DNA from 2 places in the Paenibacillus sp. FSL H3-0469 genome. Region 2 is predicted to be linked to the other one. Evidence: a T-box and tRNA genes for the amino acid it is inferred to sense, from the RefSeq annotation. Region 2 holds a T-box; the other holds one or more tRNA genes.
What was found. The T-box of region 2 lies ahead of NSS83_RS32845 (tryptophan--tRNA ligase). A T-box ahead of a tRNA ligase gene usually reads a tRNA of that ligase, here a tRNA-Trp.

Region 1 (3,383 bases), 3.5 Mb from region 2:
GAGCAGGTATGAACTGGCAAGGTGCCCTTGGAGTATGGGGAATACTTAGCTTCATCTCTATTCTCTTTTGGATACCGCTGCTCAAGACTCCAACGAACCCCGCCATTATTGGTAGCAGCACAGATAAGAACCATCAGGTTAAAATATGGCGCTCCCCATTAGCCTGGCAGGTGACTCTCTTTATGGGAATACAATCAGCCATTTTCTATGTGCTGGTTGCCTGGCTGCCTGAAATCCTAAAAGAACAAGGCATCAGTTCGAGTCAATCCGGCTGGTTTCTATCGGTTCTGATTATGGCGTCCCTCCCCTTTGCCTTTATCGTTCCTGTTATGGCAGGGCGTATGTCTAACCAGCGGTCCTTGGTGGTTATTACAACAATCCTACTTTTGATCGGAACACTTGGGCTTCTCTATAGCAGTGTCCAACTGCTTCTGTTGTGGGTGATTATTCTTGGAATTGGAGCGGGCTTTGCCTTTGGCTTATCTATGATGTTTTTCGGTTTACGCACTCAAAGTGCCCATCAGGCGGCGGAACTATCGGGCATGGCCCAATCCATAGGATATCTGCTGGCAGCCATCGGCCCGGCGCTGATAGGTTACTTGCATGACGCCACTCATAGTTGGAGTGCTCCACTCCTGATCTTGGTTGGCGCTTCTGCCCTACTCGGTATCATTGGTCTTGGGGCGGCCAGAAATCAATTTGTGGGTTCTACGAAGTAAGTTCATGATATAAACGACTTAACATATAAGCAGATGACATATAAATTAAAAGAAACAGGCCCTGTGTAGTAAGATACACAGGGCCTGTCTTGTTCTCAGATACATATGGGATAAGGTACGAAAGCTCAAAGAACATAATCATCCTGCAAATGAACGATGCTGGCGCCTCAGTCTTGTTCATGTGCCGATATAACAGATAATGCGTGCCTCTAGGTATACACACAATAAAAAAGCCCACCAGAGAATATCTCTGATGAACTCTTTTAGCGTAATACCGGCGAGAGGACTCGAACCTCCACGGTTTCCCACTCGATTTTGAGTCGAGCGCGTCTGCCATTCCGCCACGCCGGCAAATATTTAAAATGGAGGTGCCACCCAGATTTGAACTGGGGATAAAGCTTTTGCAGAGCTTTGCCTTACCACTTGGCTATGGCACCACATGAAATGGAGCGGACGACGGGAATCGAACCCGCGACCCTCGCCTTGGCAAGGCGATGCTCTACCGCTGAGCCACGTCCGCATATAATGGCTGGGGATATAGGAATCGAACCTATGAATGACGGAGTCAAAGTCCGTTGCCTTACCGCTTGGCTAATCCCCAATATATTTTTTGAAAGAAAATGGGGCGACCGATGGGTCTCGAACCCACGAATGCCGGAACCACAATCCGGTGCGTTAACCCCTTCGCCACGGTCGCCATGTGAAGCTTTTAAGTTGTATTGCTATGTAATTCTTATAAAAGAAATGGGGCGACCGATGGGTCTCGAACCCACGAATGCCGGAACCACAATCCGGTGCGTTAACCCCTTCGCCACGGTCGCCATATGATTCTTTTATATGAAATTACTTGGCAGGGGCAGCAGGAATTGAACCCACACCAACGGTTTTGGAGACCGTTGTTCTACCTTTAAACTATGCCCCTAAAAAATGGTGGAGGCTGATGGATTCGAACCACCGAACACGTACGTGAGCAGATTTACAGTCTGATGCGTTTGGCCACTTCGCTAAGCCTCCACGGTATGGTGCCGGCGAGAGGACTTGAACCCCCAACCTACTGATTACAAGTCAGTTGCTCTACCAATTGAGCTACACCGGCATATTAAGTTGTGTATGGTGGCGCGGGAGGGAATCGAACCCCCGACACAAGGATTTTCAGTCCTTTGCTCTACCGACTGAGCTACCGAGCCATAAAAATGATTCTGTAAAGATGGCGGAACCGACGGGATTCGAACCCGCGGTCTCCTGCGTGACAGGCAGGCATGTTAGGCCAACTACACCACGGTTCCATGTTTGGTACTTTATGGAGATTGGTTGCGGGGGCAGGATTTGAACCTGCGGCCTTCGGGTTATGAGCCCGACGAGCTACCGGGCTGCTCCACCCCGCGTCATTGTACAAAATCTATTCAGTTAAGATAGATGGTGGAGGCTGAGGGGTTCGAACCCCCGACCCTCTGCTTGTAAGGCAGATGCTCTCCCAGCTGAGCTAAGCCTCCATATATGACTCGTATGGGATTCGAACCCATGTTACCTCCGTGAAAGGGAGGTGTCTTAACCCCTTGACCAACGAGCCATGCTGTGTAAAAGTATTGCTACGGAGAGAGGGATACTCTTCACTTCGTTACGAGATTGCGAAGCAGTGCTAACGAAGCCTATGCTCCAACGAACCACTGAGGGTTCTCATCCCTATTCAATGAAGTATTGCTACGGAGAGAGAGGGATTCGAACCCTCGAGACGCTTGTGGCGCCTACACGATTTCCAATCGTGCTCCTTCGGCCAAACTCGGACACCTCTCCATATGGCTCCCCGAACAGGACTCGAACCTGTGACAACTCGATTAACAGTCGAGTGCTCTACCAACTGAGCTATCAGGGAATATACATACCAGGCTTGATCACCTGAAAACTGAATCCGAAACGAATCTGCGTGTTAGAAATTTGGATAAGCCCTCGACCGATTAGTATTGGTCAGCTCCATGCATTGCTGCACTTCCACCTCCAACCTATCTACCTCGTCGTCTTCAAGGGGTCTTACATACTGGGAAATCTCATCTTGAGGGGGGCTTCACGCTTAGATGCTTTCAGCGCTTATCCCGTCCGTACGTAGCTACTCAGCCATGCTCCTGGCGGAACAACTGATGCACCAGCGGTACGTCCATCCCGGTCCTCTCGTACTAAGGACAGCTCCTCTCAAATTTCCTGCGCCCACGACAGATAGGGACCGAACTGTCTCACGACGTTCTGAACCCAGCTCGCGTACCGCTTTAATGGGCGAACAGCCCAACCCTTGGGACCTACTTCAGCCCCAGGATGCGATGAGCCGACATCGAGGTGCCAAACCTCCCCGTCGATGTGGACTCTTGGGGGAGATAAGCCTGTTATCCCCAGGGTAGCTTTTATCCGTTGAGCGATGGCCCTTCCATGCGGTACCACCGGATCACTAAGTCCGACTTTCGTCCCTGCTCGACTTGTAGGTCTCGCAGTCAAGCTCCCTTATGCCTTTGCACTCTGCGAATGATTTCCAACCATTCTGAGGGAACCTTTGAACGCCTCCGTTACTCTTTAGGAGGCGACCGCCCCAGTCAAACTGCCCGCCTGACACGGTCCCCGTACCCGATAAGGGCACTAGGTTAGAACCTAGATACGATCAGGGTGGTATCCCAACGG
Region 2 (3,383 bases):
AGACTCCCTCAGTACGCTGAGTCCGCTGGTTATCTCTCTATTTGTTGTTCTGAGCTGTACGACAGCCTGCTCTATTTCTCTGGAAGGCAATCATCTGTGGATCTTGACCAGCTCCCCCGTGCCCAAACCGGCGATTGTATTCAGCAAGGTGGCGGTGAATCTGACCATTACCTTACCGGTGATTGCCGTAAGCTGGGGACTGCTGGCCTATACCCTGCATGCCGGGTGGATGGAGGGTCTATTGATGCTTGCCGTTCCGGTTATCTATGCCTGCTATTCAGCCCTGCTGGGCGTTCTTGTGAACCTGAAGCTGCCTAAGCTCGACTGGACCAGTGAAGTTGCGGCGATCAAGCAGAGTGCGTCGGTGCTGGTAACGATGCTAATCGGTGTCCTCACGCTGGCTGTTCCGTTCGTGCTGTTCCTGCTGCTTCATGGGGTGAACGGAAATCTCATTCTGCTGGGATACGGCGTGCTTCTGGTAGCGGTCTGCGCCGGAATGTACAGATATATCCAGATTAACGGGGAGCGGCTGTTTGCGAGGCTTTAGCTGCTGAAGAAACTACTCTTGGAACGGGAGGAGGCCTGACCTGTTCCTGGGAGTGGTTTCTTTGTGTATTCAGAGACAAATGATCACCTATGTCTTAAGTCCGGTCTACGAATAACGTCCTATCCTCGACTTTACCTTCTTAAGCAATGGTCCCGCCAGGGCTCTTGCCTTCCGGGCGCCTTCACTCAAGATTGTGTCGATCTGCTCTGGCGCTGCTATGAGATCATAGTATTTCTTCCGTGGCTCTTCCAGAGCAGCATTAACCACCTGGAACAGCTCCTGCTTGGCCTCACCCCAGCTAATGCCGCTTAGATATTTGTCTCTTAACTCCTGCACTTGAGCGGGTGTCGCAAATTCTTTATATAACAAGAAAATATTAGAGGTTTCCGGGTCTTTCGGTTCCTGCGGAAGCGTAGAGTCTGTTTTGATTTTGCTGATCAGCTTCTTCAGGTTCTCTGCCGTTTCGAACAGCGGAATCGTGTTGTTATAGCTTTTGCTCATTTTCCTCCCGTCAAGACCAGGAATCACCGCTGTGCTCTCATCGACAATATAATCAGGCAGCTTGAACGTATCTCCATAAACCCGGTTGAAGCTTTCGGCGATATCTCTGGCGATCTCCACATGCTGAATCTGGTCTTTGCCGACAGGGACCTTGTCTGATTGAAACAGCAGAATGTCCGCAGCCATCAGAATCGGATAGGTGAAGAGACCCATATTAACACCAGTATCCGCATCCACGCCCAGTTGTTCATTTTGATCTTGGATCGCTTTGTAGGCATGGGCACGGTTCATCAGTCCTTTGGACGTCAGGCAGGCTAGAATCCAGCTCAGCTCAAAGATCTCCGGCACATCAGATTGTCTATAGAAAATCACCCGATCCGGGTCGAGTCCGAGTGCCAGCCAAGTGGCTGCGATACTATAAGACAGATCACTGAACTCGTCTCTATTCTGTATGAAATTTAACCCATGGTAGTCGGCCATGAAGTAGAGTGAAGTGCAATCACTGGCCCCGGCGATTTGCAGTGCAGGCTTGATTGCTCCGATGTAGTTCCCCAGATGGACTTTGCCCGTAGGTTTAATTCCTGTTAATACAATGTCCTTACTCATATTATCCCTCCGTCTATAAAATCAAAAAGGGGTTTTCTCATCCTGAAAAGGACGAGAAAACCCCGTGGTGCCACCTTAATTAGTCCGAACGGTGATCCGGACCGCTTGAACGTATCGAAACATCACTATATGTTTGAATACGCGTCTCTTTTAACGACGAGACATTCGCCAAAGCCTACTTCCTGAAGGTTCGGTTTGGATGCTCAGAAGCCCACTTCGGCATATTCCCTACACTGATTCGCACCAATCATCAGCTCTCTGAAGTATTCGTTATGCTTACTCTCTTCATCATTGCAAAGTTATATAATATTGTATTACTGTATTTTTACAGTACTTTTCGGTGAATGTCAACGGATAGTTCAAATAGGATTAGGGAGTGAGTCTGTGCAGACAATACGTGCAAAGCTTGAGGGATATACGAATCAGTACCTGAAGCTGTGGAATTTTTACGGCGTGATTCAGGTCATCTGGAAGGGCGAGGTGCTCTTCGAGCGGGCCTGCGGGTATGCAAGTATGGAATTTGGAATTGAAAATACGCTGGACTCACGCTTCTCTCTCGCCTCCATGTCGAAGCAGTTTACGGCCTTTGCTATTATGCTGCTGCATGACAAGGGCCTGCTGGATGTTGACCAGCCTGCACACCTGTATCTCCCGGCAGAGCTTGCTATTGATGAGTCGATCACCGTTCATCATTTGCTGTCACATACCTCCGGTCTATATAACTTTTATAATTTTGAGAATGATTTCTTCGGCGGAGACTACCGGCTGGACTATTCCCGGACAAGGTTCTTCCGGCAATACATTAACAAGAAGCCAACCAAGCCGGCAGGAGCAGCGTACGATTATAATAACTCCAACTACAATCTGCTGGCCTGGATCATCGAGCATGTCTCGGGGGAGAGGTACGGGGAGTTTCTGCATCATCATATTTTCCTGCCTCTAGGGATGAGCAGAAGCACAGTGGATGACGGATGCGCCGTGATTGAGAATAGATCCAGCAACTATATCACAGACTTCGAAGTAACCGTCAAATGCCCGTATTACAACGAGAAGTTCAGCATCGGAGCAGGCGGTATTGTATCGGACTGCGCGGATTTGTACAAATGGTATGTCTGTCTGCGTGACCGGAAACTTCTATCGCCTGCAGGCTATGAACGATTCTTCCAAGAGAACGAGAACAGCTACTGCTACGGCCTTGAGCACCACCTTCTATATGGGCAAGACAGGTATTCCCATGGGGGCGATCAGCTGGGGATTTGCACGTATATGCAGAATTTTTACGCTGAAGATCTTTGCATTATCATCCTCTCAAATAATGAAGGAATCAATCAGTATAGACTCGGCCATGCGCTCGCGGATATTCTGCATCATGTGGAGGTGGAGGCTCCGACCCGGCATCTTGAGCTTCAGCTCAGTGAGGAATGTTTAAGGGCGTACTGTGGAACCTATCTACCAGACAAAATTCAGATCGAGCTGACCGGCGGGAAGCTCTACTTCACCAGATTCACCGGCAACGTCCATATTGAGCTCTACCCGGTAGGCGAAGGAGAATTTGTCCAGCGCTATTATGACCAGCTCCACCCCTATAAGATCACTGAGAATGCGCAGGGAGAGGAAATTTTTCTCGGATATGCACGATTAGCCCCTTGAAGTTGCCGTTGCGTCAAGTGATAGGATAGGGATGAGATCACAGGAAGGAGGGCGAAATGAGCAGAACGATTACTATACA

Region 1: it has a tRNA-Trp gene. The T-box ahead of NSS83_RS32845 (tryptophan--tRNA ligase) is inferred to sense a tRNA for this amino acid. The anticodon was not compared.

Annotation. Positions count from the first base shown of each region.
Region 1 covers NZ_CP150302.1:3,308,945-3,312,327, forward strand. Annotated here, with positions in the region: gene NSS83_RS14305 (MFS transporter) at 1-719, shown strand, start outside; tRNA gene NSS83_RS14310 (tRNA-Leu) at 992-1,070, opposite strand; tRNA gene NSS83_RS14315 (tRNA-Cys) at 1,083-1,156, opposite strand; tRNA gene NSS83_RS14320 (tRNA-Gly) at 1,165-1,239, opposite strand; tRNA gene NSS83_RS14325 (tRNA-Gln) at 1,246-1,320, opposite strand; tRNA gene NSS83_RS14330 (tRNA-His) at 1,341-1,416, opposite strand; tRNA gene NSS83_RS14335 (tRNA-His) at 1,465-1,540, opposite strand; tRNA gene NSS83_RS14340 (tRNA-Trp) at 1,568-1,641, opposite strand; tRNA gene NSS83_RS14345 (tRNA-Tyr) at 1,648-1,733, opposite strand; tRNA gene NSS83_RS14350 (tRNA-Thr) at 1,740-1,815, opposite strand; tRNA gene NSS83_RS14355 (tRNA-Phe) at 1,831-1,906, opposite strand; tRNA gene NSS83_RS14360 (tRNA-Asp) at 1,928-2,005, opposite strand; tRNA gene NSS83_RS14365 (tRNA-Met) at 2,028-2,104, opposite strand; tRNA gene NSS83_RS14370 (tRNA-Val) at 2,137-2,212, opposite strand; tRNA gene NSS83_RS14375 (tRNA-Glu) at 2,218-2,289, opposite strand; tRNA gene NSS83_RS14380 (tRNA-Ser) at 2,424-2,513, opposite strand; tRNA gene NSS83_RS14385 (tRNA-Asn) at 2,517-2,592, opposite strand; rRNA gene NSS83_RS14390 (23S ribosomal RNA) at 2,655-3,383, opposite strand, start outside.
Region 2 covers NZ_CP150302.1:7,605,644-7,609,026, forward strand. Annotated here, with positions in the region: gene NSS83_RS32840 (hypothetical protein) at 1-547, shown strand, start outside; gene NSS83_RS32845 (tryptophan--tRNA ligase) at 653-1,654, opposite strand; T-box leader at 1,699-1,955, opposite strand; gene NSS83_RS32850 (serine hydrolase domain-containing protein) at 2,039-3,304, shown strand; gene NSS83_RS32855 (MerR family transcriptional regulator) at 3,361-3,383, shown strand, end outside.